Regions from separate parts of the Helicovermis profundi genome, predicted to be linked through region 1. Evidence: a T-box and tRNA genes for the amino acid it is inferred to sense, from the RefSeq annotation. Region 1 holds a T-box; the other holds one or more tRNA genes.
The links. The T-box of region 1 lies ahead of pheS (phenylalanine--tRNA ligase subunit alpha). A T-box ahead of a tRNA ligase gene usually reads a tRNA of that ligase, here a tRNA-Phe.

Region 1 (6,211 bases):
GCTCTTGCTAGAAGAAAACAAAATGGTAAAAAGGGACTAATAAGATATCCAGAAGGAAAAATAATAGTTGGTTAAGGAGACTTTATGAAAAAACAATTTGTTATAATAGGTTGTGGTAGATTTGGTACAAGCGTTGCAAAAAGATTGTTTGAACTTGGTGTAGAAGTTATGGTTGTCGATAAAAGTGAAGAAACCATTCAAAATATAGCTGATAATGTAACATATGCTGTTCAAGCCGATGCTACTGATGAAAATTCAATAAAATCACTTGGAATTAGAAATTTTGATGTTGCAATTGTTACTATAGGAAGTGATATTCAATCTTCTATTTTAGTTACATTAATGGTAAAAGAGCTTGGAGTGAAATATGTTGTAGCAAAAGCTCAAAATGATATGCATGCTAAAGTACTTTATAGAATTGGGGCGGATAGAGTAGTTTTCCCTGAAAGAGAAATGGGAACAAGAATAGCAAATAATCTTGTTTCTGATAATATATTAGAACATATTCAATTAGCACCGGACTATAGTATACTTGAAATTGTAGCACTTAAAGATTGGATTGGTAAAACGCTTCTCGAGGTAGATGTAAGAGCAAAATATGGAATAAATGTTATGGCGATTAAGCACGAAGATAAACTTAATATTGCGGTTAGAGCAGATAATATGATAAAAGATGGGGATGTTTTAGTTGTAATAGGTCATAATGATGATCTTAAAAAAATAGAAAAATCTTAGGAGTATTTATGAGAGATGTTATAAAATCTTCAAATAATAGTTTAATTAAATTAATACGATCGTTAAAATCAAAAAAAAACAGAAGTAATCATGGGATGTTTATAATAGAAGGAATTAGGTTTATTGAATTTGCAGTAGAAAATAAAATTGATTTAGTTGAAATATGCTATTCAAAGGATATGTTATTTACTGATGGTGGTAAAAATCTTTTTAATAAAATAAAAGATAAAAAAATTAAATCTTATGAAATAGAAAAGAAGTTATTTGATTCAATTACAGATACTAAAAATACTCAGGGGATTATTGCTATTGCAAAAATACCAGAGTATAAAATAGATTTTAATAATTTTACTAGAAAGTTTATTTTAATCTTAGATAGGATACAAGATCCAGGAAATCTAGGAACTATAATAAGAACAGCTGATGCAGCAGGAGTTGATTGTATAGTTATTTCTAAAGGAACAGTTGATCCTTACAATGAAAAAGTACTTAGATCAACCATGGGATCAATTTTTTCAATGCCAATACACTATGAAAAAGAGATATTAGAATTTATAAATAAATTAAAAGATAATGAATTTAATATACTTTCAACTTGTTTAAATACTAATAGCTATTATGATGAAGTTGATTATCAAGGTAAAATAGCAATAGTTATTGGAAATGAAGCAAATGGAGTAAGTGAAGAAATAATAGATATATCAGATATATTAGTTAAAATTCCAATATGGGGAAAGGCAGAGAGTCTTAACGCATCAATAGCAGCAGGAATAATTATGTATGAAGCTAGTAAAAATCGAAATATTAATAAGATAAAGTAAAAATATTCTTTAAGTACTTGTTATAAAAAAATCTATATGATAAAATGTATCATATTATATAAGAAAATGCAGTGATTGGGCAAAGTAAATTAAATTTTGTTTTTTAGAGAGAGAATGGTGGTGAAAATTCTTAAACAAGATTAATTGAAATTCTCCCATAAGCAGACTAGATGAACCACAAGTAGTTTAGTACGTAATTCTCACGATACGAGAAAACGAGTGATTCTTTTGAAGAATTAATTGGGTGGTACCGCGAAACATAAACTTTCGTCCCTTTGGGATGAGAGTTTTAATTTTTTGCGAAAAAATAAAGCCGTGCGAAAGAATGAAAAAAAAGTGAGCTTAAGCGAAGCTTAAGGGCGAACCTTTATTTTCATTCTTTTCCCTATCTGACTCGTTCTAAAGCTTGAACAAATTCAAGCTAAGAACGAGTAAAGCAAGGATAAAGGTTTCTAAACTTCAGAGCGAAAAGTTCGCGCTCTGAAGCAAGAAACCAATTAATAGGGAGTTTACTCCCGACACGAGGCGAATGGGAATAGACGAAGTCTGTGAAGTTCGCCTGTGCACGGCTTTAAAGTGGAATGAAAAAAAAGTGAGCTTAAGCGAAGCTTAATTTTAAGTAAAGTAAATAATTTATTAATTAAAAATAAATAGGAGGATAAAAGCAATGAAAGAAAAATTAAAAGTAATTTTAGCAGATGCAAAAGAATCGCTTAAAAATGTTGATTCTCTAAAGAAATTAGAAGAAAATCGAATAAAATTTTTAGGTAAAAAAGGTGAACTTACTGCTATTCTTAAAGGAATGGGAAGATTATCAAAAGAAGAAAGACCTGAAATGGGTAAAATTGTTAATGAAGTAAGAAGTGAAATAGAGAAAATGCTTGAAGATGCAAAAAAAGAAGCTAAGCAAAAAGAATTAGCACTTCAACTTGAAAAAGAGAAAATTGATATTACTCTTCCAGGAAAATCTGCTAAAACTGGGCATAGACATCCGTTAACACAAGTACTTGATGAGATAAAAGATATTTTTATTGGTATGGGATTTAAAATTGCAGAGGGACCAGAAGTAGAAACGGTATATAATAATTTTGATGCACTTAATTCACCAAAAGATCATCCATCGAGAAGTACTTCAGATACTTTTTATATAAATGATAAATTACTACTTAGGACTCAAACTTCTCCAGTTCAAATTAGAACAATGAAAAGTCAAAAGCCACCAATTAAAATAATTTCACCGGGTAGATGCTTTAGATTTGATGAATTAGATGCAACTCATTCACCAATGTTCCATCAAATTGAGGGTCTTGTAATAGATAAGAATATTACAATGGCCGATTTAAAAGGAACTTTAGATATGATTGCTAAAAGAGTATTCGGTGAAACAACTAAAACGAAATTCAGACCTCACTATTTTCCTTTTACTGAGCCAAGTGCAGAAGTTGATGTTACATGTTTTAAATGCGGCGGTGAAGGGTGTAAAGTATGTAAGGGAAGTGGATGGATTGAAATTTTAGGATGTGGAATGGTGCATCCAAAAGTTTTAGAAGAATGTGGAATTGATTCAGAAGTATACAGTGGTTTTGCGTTTGGAATGGGACTTGATAGAATTACTATGCTTAAGCATGAAGTAGATGATATAAGGTTATTTTTTGAAAACGATATGAGATTTATTGATCAATTTTAAATATATTTTTTAGGAGGAGTAAAATGTTAATTCCAGTAAAATGGCTAAATGATTATGTAGATGTTAAAAATATAGATATTAAAGAATTAGAAGATAGACTAATAATGACAGGTTCCAATACAGAAACAGTTACTAAAATAACAGAAAAAATTGAGAAAATTGTTGTTGGTAAAATCAAGTCAATAGATAAACACCCAGATGCTGATAAATTATTAATTATGCAAGCTGATGTTGGTGAAGAAGAAAACATTCAAATAGTAACGGGTGCAAAAAATTGTAGTGTTAATGATTTTGTCCCAGTTGTTAGAGCTGGTGGTAAAATTGCTGATGGTACTAAAATTAAAAAAGGTAAATTAAGAGGAGAAGTATCACTTGGAATGTTTTGCTCTTTTGAAGAGTTAGGATATGATGTAAAGGTAATACCTAAAGAATATAATGATGGTATTTATATTTTAAACGGCGAATATACTCCGGGTGAAGATATTAAAACAGCAATTAAAGAATTAGATGATAATATTATTGAATTTGAAATAACACCAAATAGAGCAGATTGCTTAAGTTTAATTGGTATGGCTAGAGAAACTGCAGCAACATTTGAAAGAGAATTAGTTTATCCCAAAATAGAAATTAATAAAGAAATATTAGATGTAAATGATTTTATTTCTGTATCAATTGAAGATGAAAAAAAATGTAATCGTTATGTAGCAAGAGTAGTCAAAAATGTAAAAATTGAACCATCACCGGACTGGTTAAAAGTTAAACTTATGAACGCAGGTATGAGACCTACAAACAATATTGTAGATATTACAAATTATGTTATGCTTGAGTATGGTCAACCAATTCATGCTTTTGATATTGATACATTAAAAGATAAAAAAATAGTAGTAAGAGATGCTAAAATTGATGAATCTATTACAACACTTGATGGTAAAGAAAGAACTCTTGATAAGGAAATGCTTGTAATAGCGGATGGAGAAAAAGCTGTTGCAATCGCTGGAATTATGGGCGGGGAAAACACAGAGATTTCTAATAGTACCAAAAATATTTTAATTGAAGTAGCACACTTTGAAAAATCAAATATTAGAGAAACTTCAAGAAAACTTGGACTAAGATCAGAAGCATCATCTAGATTCGAAAAAGGTATTTCTTCTAAGTATTGTAATACAGTGGTAGACAGAGTTTGTCAGCTTATAGAAGAATTATCATGTGGAGAAATCGTTAAAGGCTCTGTAGATATAAATCCAATAAAATCAAACAGTGTTAAAATTGATGCAAGAGTAAAAAGAATAAATGATTTGATTGGAATAAATTTAAGCGCTGAGGAAATGCTTAAAATATTTGAAAAACTTGAGTTTGTCGCAAAAATAAATGGCGATACAATAGAAGTAGAAATCCCGCAATTTAGACTTGATATTGAATCTGAAATTGATTTAGTAGAAGAAATAGCTAGAATGTATGGATATGATAATATACCTCTTACACTTCCAAAAGGGAGCGAGTGGGGAGCGAAAACTAATGGACAAAATATAGAAGATATTGCTAAGGATATTTTAGTAGCTCAAGGTATGAATGAAATTACAACATATTCATTTGTAAGTCCTAAATCTTTGGATTTAATTAGAATTCAATCTGAAAGTATACTTAGAAATCAAGTAACGATTATTAATCCTTTAGGTGAAGAATATAGTGTTATGAGAACGTCTTTAGTTCCGAATTTATTAGATATAATTTCTAGAAATTATAATAGAAAAGTAAATGACTTAAGAGCATTTGAAATTGGAAATTTATTTTTTACAAGAGTAAATGATAAAAACGAACTTCCTATAGAAAAAAAATCAATGGTTATTGGAACTTATGGGGAAAATGAAGATTTTTATACAATTAAAGGAATGACAGAAGTATTATTAAATAATCTTGGTATAAAGAATTTTGATTTTGTTGTAGAAAAAAATCATCCAACATATCATCCAGGTCGATGTGCTAATATTATTTGGGGGAATCATATACTTGGAACAATTGGAGAAGTTCATCCGGAAGTATTAGACAATTTTAATGTAGATTGCAAAGTATATTTAGCAGAAATTGATTTTAATATTATTATGCAAATTACAAGGTTAGATGTTATCTATAAACCAATTCCTAAATACCCTTCAACTTCAAGAGATATTGCATTAATAGTGAAAGATGAAGTAACAAATGCCCAGATAATTAAAATTATAAATGAAAATGCTGGTAAACTTCTAGAAGCGGTTAAATTGTTTGACGTTTATAAAGGTAAACAAATTGAAGAAGGATACAAATCAATGGCCTATTCTTTGACATTTAGATCTTCAGAAAAAACTTTAGTAGATGAAGAAGTCAATGTTATTTACAATAAAATTTTAGATAAACTTAAAGAATTTGGAGCTAATTTAAGATAATAAAACAAAAAAAAGGATTTTTTCATTATTTAAAGAAATATAATACGTATGGAATAAGTAAAAATCTAAGTCATAAGATATATAAGAAATTTTATACGTGGGAGTTGTTAAAATGACATTGAAAAATAAAGTGATAGTGAGAATATTCGGACAAGAGTATACCTTAAAAAGCGAAGATTCTAGAGAACATATGCAAAGAGTATCAAATTTAGTTGATGATAAAATGAATGAAATTGCCGATGCAAATAAGAAATTAAGTACGTCAATGATTGCAGTTTTAGCAACTTTAAATATGACTGATGAATATGTGAAAATTTCAAATAAACTAGAAGAGATGAAAAACAAAATTGATAATCCAGAATCAGAAATTAGAAAACTTAATCAAAAATTAGAAGTATTAGAAATTAAGTTAAATGAAAAAACTTCTGAGAATGAAATATTAATGGGTAATTTAAGCGAAATTCAGAAAAAGTTTTCTGAAAATGAAATTGAGGCTATTAATTTAAAAAGTAAAATATACGAATTAAATAACGAACTTGCTCACAAAA
Region 2 (6,211 bases), 1.5 Mb from region 1:
AAGAGCATAGGGCGGATGCCTTGGCACTAGGAGCCGATGAAGGACGTGGTAAGCTGCGAAAAGTTTCGGGGAGCTGCAAGCGAGTGTAGATCCGGAAATGTCCGAATGGGGAAACCCGGCTAGTGTAATAACTAGTCATCCATAACTGAATAAATAGGTTATGAGAAGGAAACTCAGGGAACTGAAACATCTAAGTACCTGAAGGAAGAGAAAGAAAAATCGATTCCCTAAGTAGCGGCGAGCGAACGGGGAAGAGCCCAAACCGACATCTACGGAAGTCGGGGTTGAGGATAGAGAATAAAGTGATGGAGGTAATCTAGCCGAATCGTATGGGAATGCGAACCGAAGATGGTGAAAGTCCAGTAGGCGAAAGATGAAGACCCGCGACTCTAATCCAGAGTACCACGGAGCACGTGAAACTTTGTGGGAAACAGGGAGGACCATCTCCCAAGGCTAAATACTACCTAGTGACCGATAGAGAATAGTACCGTGAGGGAAAGGTGAAAAGAACCCCGGGAGGGGAGTGAAAAGAACCTGAAACCCTATGTTTACAAGCACCGGAAGTTCCATATGAGAACAACCGGGTACTTTTTGTAGAACGGGCCAACGAGTTACGATATGTAGCGAGGTTAATTGTTTAAGACAAGGAGCCGAAGCGAAAGCGAGTCTTAAGAGGGCGTCTTAGTTGCATGTCGTAGACCCGAAACCGGGTGACCTATCCATGAGCAGGGTGAAGCAAAAGTAAAATTTTGTGGAGGCCCGAACCCATATCTGTTGAAAAAGGTTGGGATGACTTGTGGATAGCGGAGAAATTCCAATCGAACTCGGAGATAGCTGGTTCTCCCCGAAATAGCTTTAGGGCTAGCCTTAAATGATGAGATCCGGAGGTAGAGCACTGAATGGCCTAGGGGTTTTCACCGACTACCGAAGCCTATCAAACTCCGAATGCCGGAATCTTTAATTTAGGAGTCAGACTACGTATGATAAGATTCGTGGTCGAAAGGGAAACAGCCCAGACCAACAGCTAAGGTCCCAAAATGTAGATTAAGTGGGAAAGGATGTGCAGTTGCTTAGACAACTAGGATGTTGGCTTAGAAGCAGCCACTCATTTAAAGAGTGCGTAATAGCTCACTAGTCGAGTGATTGTGCGCCGAAAATTACCGGGGCTAAAATCTACTACCGAAGCTTTGGCATATACTATCGTATATGGGTAGGGGAGCATTCTGCATGGAGCGAAGCAGTACCGTAAGGAGCTGTGGACTTTGCAGAAGAGAGAATGTTGGCATGAGTAGCGAGAGGCAGGTGAGAATCCTGCCCACCGAAAACCTAAGGGTTCCTGAGGAAGGTTCGTCCGCTCAGGGTAAGTCAGGACCTAAGGCGAGGACGAAAGTCGTAGTCGATGGACAACAGGTAAAGATTCCTGTACCACCGTTTATTGTATGAAAGAAGTGGTGACACAGAAGGATAGGTTAAGCGTACGAATGGAAGAGTACGTCCAAGCACAGAGTTAGATATGTTAGGTAAATCCGGCGTATTGTTCATATGATGTGTGATGGGGAGTGAAAAACAAGTAACGAAGTAACTGATTTCACACTGTCAAGAAAAGCCGCTATTTAGATAAAAGGTGCCTGTACCGTAAACCGACACAGGTAGGTAGGTAGAGAATACTAAGGTGAGCGAGATAACTATTGTTAAGGAACTCGGCAAAATGACCCCGTAACTTCGGGAGAAGGGGTGCCGATCTAGGTTCAGAGCTAAGGTCGGCCGCAGAGAATAGGCCCAAGCGACTGTTTACCAAAAACACAGGTCTCTGCTAAATCGAAAGATGAAGTATAGGGGCTGACGCCTGCCCGGTGCTGGAAGGTTATGAGGAGATGTTAGCGTAAGCGAGGCATTGAATCGAAGCCCCAGTAAACGGCGGCCGTAACTATAACGGTCCTAAGGTAGCGAAATTCCTTGTCGGGTAAGTTCCGACCCGCACGAAAGGCGTAACGATTTGGGCGCTGTCTCAACAATAGACTCGGTGAAATTGTAGTACCGGTAAAGATGCCGGTTACCCGCAGCAGGACGGAAAGACCCCGTGGAGCTTTACTGCAGCTTGGCGCTGGACTTTGATATATAATGTACAGAATAGGTGGGAGACTGTGATACATGAACGCCAGTTTGTGAGGAGTCGCCTTTGGGATACCACCCTTTGTATATCAGCGTTCTAACCTGGTACCGTGATCCGGTACAGGGACAATGTCAGGCGGGCAGTTTGACTGGGGCGGTCGCCTCCCAAAGAGTAACGGAGGCGCTCAAAGGTTCCCTCAGAATGGTTGGAAATCATTCAAAGAGTGCAAAGGCAGAAGGGAGCTTGATTGCGAGACATACAGGTCGAGCAAGTACGAAAGTAGGACTTAGTGATCCGGCGGTACCGAATGGAAGGGCCGTCGCTCAACGGATAAAAGCTACCCCGGGGATAACAGGCTTATCTCCCCCAAGAGTCCACATCGACGGGGAGGTTTGGCACCTCGATGTCGGCTCGTCTCATCCTGGGGCTGAATTAGGTCCCAAGGGTTGGGCTGTTCGCCCATTAAAGAGGCACGCGAGCTGGGTTCAGAACGTCGTGAGACAGTTCGGTCCCTATCCGCTGTGGGCGCAGGAAATTTGAGAGAATCTGTCCTTAGTACGAGAGGACCGGGATGGACATACCAATGGTGTATCAGTTGTTCTGCCAAGAGCATAGCTGAGTAGCTAAGTATGGAAAGGATAAGCGCTGAAGGCATCTAAGCGCGAAGCCCCTCTTAAGATAAGATTTCCCATCACTTCAAGTGAGTAAGACCCCAGGTAGAAAATCTGGTTGATAGGTCTAGGGTGAAAGTGCAGCAATGTATGAAGCTGATAGATACTAATAGGTCGAGGTCTTGACCACAAGAAAAAACGTTTAATCCATATGCAGTTTTGGAAGAACAATTCCAAAAATATTTGATAGAATTTACGAGTAATTCAATGAATGAAGTAAATTGTAGCAAATGAATCTAGTGATGATGGCAAGAAGGCTACACCTGTACCCATACCGAACACAGAAGTTAAGCTTCTTAGCGCCGATGGTACTTGGGGAGCAGTCCCCTGGGAGAGTAGGTCGTTGCTAGTTATTTGTTCCAAGGTAGCTCAATGGTGGAGCAATCGGCTGTTAACCGATAGGCTGTGGGTTCGAGCCCCACCCTTGGAGCCAACTCATTAATCTTAGGGCTCCTTGGTCAAGCGGTTAAGACACCGCCCTTTCACGGCGGTAACAGGGGTTCAATTCCCCTAGGAGTCACCATTTATATAAGAAACATCCTAGCAAAATGAAACAAATGTGGGAGTATAGCTCAGCTGGGAGAGCATCTGCCTTACAAGCAGGGGGTCACAGGTTCGAGCCCTGTTACTCCCACCATTAATTTTATATCCACATGCGGGTGTGGCGGAATTGGCAGACGCGCTAGACTTAGGATCTAGTGTCTTGTACGTGGGGGTTCAAGTCCCTCCACCCGCACCATTAGTTTTAATTAGTATAAATTTAATAATGTGCAGAAGTGGCTCAGTGGTAGAGCATCGCCTTGCCAAGGCGAGGGTCGCGAGTTCAAATCTCGTCTTCTGCTCCAAAATGTGCATCCGTAGCTCAGCTGGATAGAGCAACGCCCTTCTAAGGCGTAGGTCCTGGGTTCGAATCCCCGCGGTTGCACCATTTTTTTTGGAGAGGTACCGAAGTGGTCATAACGGGGCGGTCTTGAAAACCGTTAGGGTGCAAGCCCACGAGGGTTCGAATCCCTCCCTCTCCGCCAGTTTTGCCCAGATAGCTCAGTCGGTAGAGCAGGGGACTGAAAATCCCCGTGTCGGTGGTTCGATTCCGCCTCTGGGCACCAAAAAAAGTCTGTTTACATAATGTAAACAGACTTTTTGTTATATCCAAATATATATAAATTGATTGGGTATATGAATTTAAATTAAGCGATTTACTAAATTTGAGAACCTAGATTTTTTTTCAAATACTAAAAATAGTTGAATATAAATAGCATATAAAATAAAAGTATTGATAAAAACCTATAAAACTGTTATTCTGTTTGAAACACATATAAAATAAGTTGAAAAAGGTGGCAATTTCTATGGTGAATAATGAAAAAAATAAAATAAAAATTATAAACATTAATACAAATGATGATTATAATATTATTTTAGGAAATAATATATTCGAAAAAAGTATTTTATATATTAAGAAGGTCACAAAGAGCAAAAAAATAGTTATAATAACTGATGATATTGTTGAATCGTTATACTATAGTAAAATAGAAAATCATTTAACAAAAAATAATTATTTAGTAAAAAAGATAGTAATGAAAAATGGAGAAACAAGTAAAAACTTGACTACTTGTGAATTTTTATATTCTAAACTTGCTAAGTATAATATAAGAAGGGATGATACAATTATTGCACTTGGGGGTGGAGTAGTTGGTGATATTGTAGGATTTGTGGCTTCAAGTTTTTTACGAGGTATTAATTTTATTCAAATCCCTACGACACTTTTATCTCAAGTTGATAGTAGTGTAGGTGGTAAAGTAGCAGTAAATATTGAAGAAGGTAAAAACTTAGTAGGAGCCTTCTATAATCCAAAATTAGTTATTGTTGATACAGAATTTTTAAAGACTCTTAGTATTGAACAAATAAAAGATGGGTTAGGAGAAATTATTAAATATAGTTATATATATGATGATAGTCTTGGAAAATTGCTTATGAATTTAGAAAATGTGAAAGAAATTTCAAAAAAATATAGTGAAATAATAGAGAAATCTTTATTAATAAAAAAATATTTTGTAGAAAATGATATGTATGATAAAGGTGAAAGGATGATACTTAATTTCGGACATACTATAGGACATGTCATTGAAAAACAATATGGGTATGGTGTTATTACTCATGGTCAAGCAATTGCTGAAGGTATGTTTATAATAAGTGAATTTGCGTATAAAAAAGGTCTTGTTAAAATTGATTATAGTGGTGAAATAAGGAGTGTTTTAGATAAATTTGGATTTAGTAAAACTGTGAGATTAGATAGAAAATTTTTTAATAATGTAGTGAGAAATGATAAAAAATTTTTTAATGAGAGTGTTAATATTATTGTAATTAATAATGCTAGGAAAGCTATTATATTTAAAATGAGTTTAGACGAATTTTTAGAAAAATTTGATAACTATCTAATCGATAAGTACAGCGAAAATTAGAGTATTTCAGAATATAGAGATTGTTATTATAATACAAAACTTGGGTGGTGTATGATGAGTGGAATATGGAGTAGCAAAATAAAGTTAAGTTTATTTGGAGAATCACATGGTAAAGCAATAGGTATTACAATAGATGGTTTTCCATCTGGAGTAGAAATTGATATGAATTTTATAAAATCAGAATTAAATAGAAGAAAGCCTGGTAAAGATAAATTTTCAACAAAACGAAAAGAAGATGATATTCCAAATATTATATCTGGAGTTTTCAATGGAAAAAGTACTGGAACACCATTAACAGTTATAATTGAAAATACAAGTCAACACTCAAAAGATTATGAAAAAACTAAAGATTTTATGAGACCGGGTCATGCTGATTATTCGGGATTTGTAAAATATAAAGGATTTAATGATTATAGAGGTGGAGGACATTTTTCAGGGAGAATAACTGCACCAATTGTGTTTGCGGGAGCAATTGCGAAATTGGCTTTAAAAAAACTTAATATTGATATTTTTTCTGTAATAACTCAAATCTCTAATGTGAAATCAGAAAATGTAAAAGGGAAAATGTTGAATTCTGAAATTTTTAAAAAAATTTCAGATAATGAATTTCCAGTATTTGAGAAAGAGATAATGGAAGATATGAAAAAAGCAATAATTAAAGCTAGTGAAGCTGGTAATTCTGTTGGAGGAAGAGTTCAATGTGTTGCTTTTAATGTACCACCAGGACTTGGTAGCCCATATTTTGATTCAGTAGAAGGAAAAATATCAAATTTAGCTTTTTCGATTCCAGCTGTAAAGGGAATTGAATTTGGGAAAGGATTTGATTTTGCTTCGATGCTTGGAAGTGATGCAAATGATCAGTATTATATTAAAAACAATCAAATTAAAACAAAAACGAATAACAATGGAGGAATTATTGGTGGGATTACTACGGGAATGCCACTTGACTTTAGTGTAGTTTTTAAGCC

Region 2: it encodes a tRNA-Phe, which carries the amino acid that the T-box ahead of pheS (phenylalanine--tRNA ligase subunit alpha) is inferred to sense. The anticodon was not compared.

What each region holds. Positions count from the first base shown of each region.
Region 1 is NZ_AP028654.1:1,089,677-1,095,887, forward strand. Features, by position in the region: gene AACH12_RS04700 (TrkH family potassium uptake protein) at 1-75, shown strand, start outside; gene AACH12_RS04705 (potassium channel family protein) at 85-735, shown strand; gene rlmB (23S rRNA (guanosine(2251)-2'-O)-methyltransferase RlmB) at 744-1,556, shown strand; T-box leader at 1,619-1,834, shown strand; gene pheS (phenylalanine--tRNA ligase subunit alpha) at 2,224-3,243, shown strand; gene pheT (phenylalanine--tRNA ligase subunit beta) at 3,267-5,663, shown strand; gene AACH12_RS04725 (cell division protein ZapA) at 5,776-6,211, shown strand, end outside.
Region 2 is NZ_AP028654.1:2,699,894-2,706,104, reverse strand. Features, by position in the region: rRNA gene AACH12_RS12310 (23S ribosomal RNA) at 1-2,914, shown strand, start outside; rRNA gene rrf (5S ribosomal RNA) at 3,020-3,136, shown strand; tRNA gene AACH12_RS12300 (tRNA-Asn) at 3,143-3,217, shown strand; tRNA gene AACH12_RS12295 (tRNA-Glu) at 3,233-3,307, shown strand; tRNA gene AACH12_RS12290 (tRNA-Val) at 3,346-3,421, shown strand; tRNA gene AACH12_RS12285 (tRNA-Leu) at 3,440-3,523, shown strand; tRNA gene AACH12_RS12280 (tRNA-Gly) at 3,555-3,629, shown strand; tRNA gene AACH12_RS12275 (tRNA-Arg) at 3,636-3,712, shown strand; tRNA gene AACH12_RS12270 (tRNA-Ser) at 3,721-3,809, shown strand; tRNA gene AACH12_RS12265 (tRNA-Phe) at 3,815-3,890, shown strand; gene aroB (3-dehydroquinate synthase) at 4,131-5,243, shown strand; gene aroC (chorismate synthase) at 5,298-6,211, shown strand, end outside.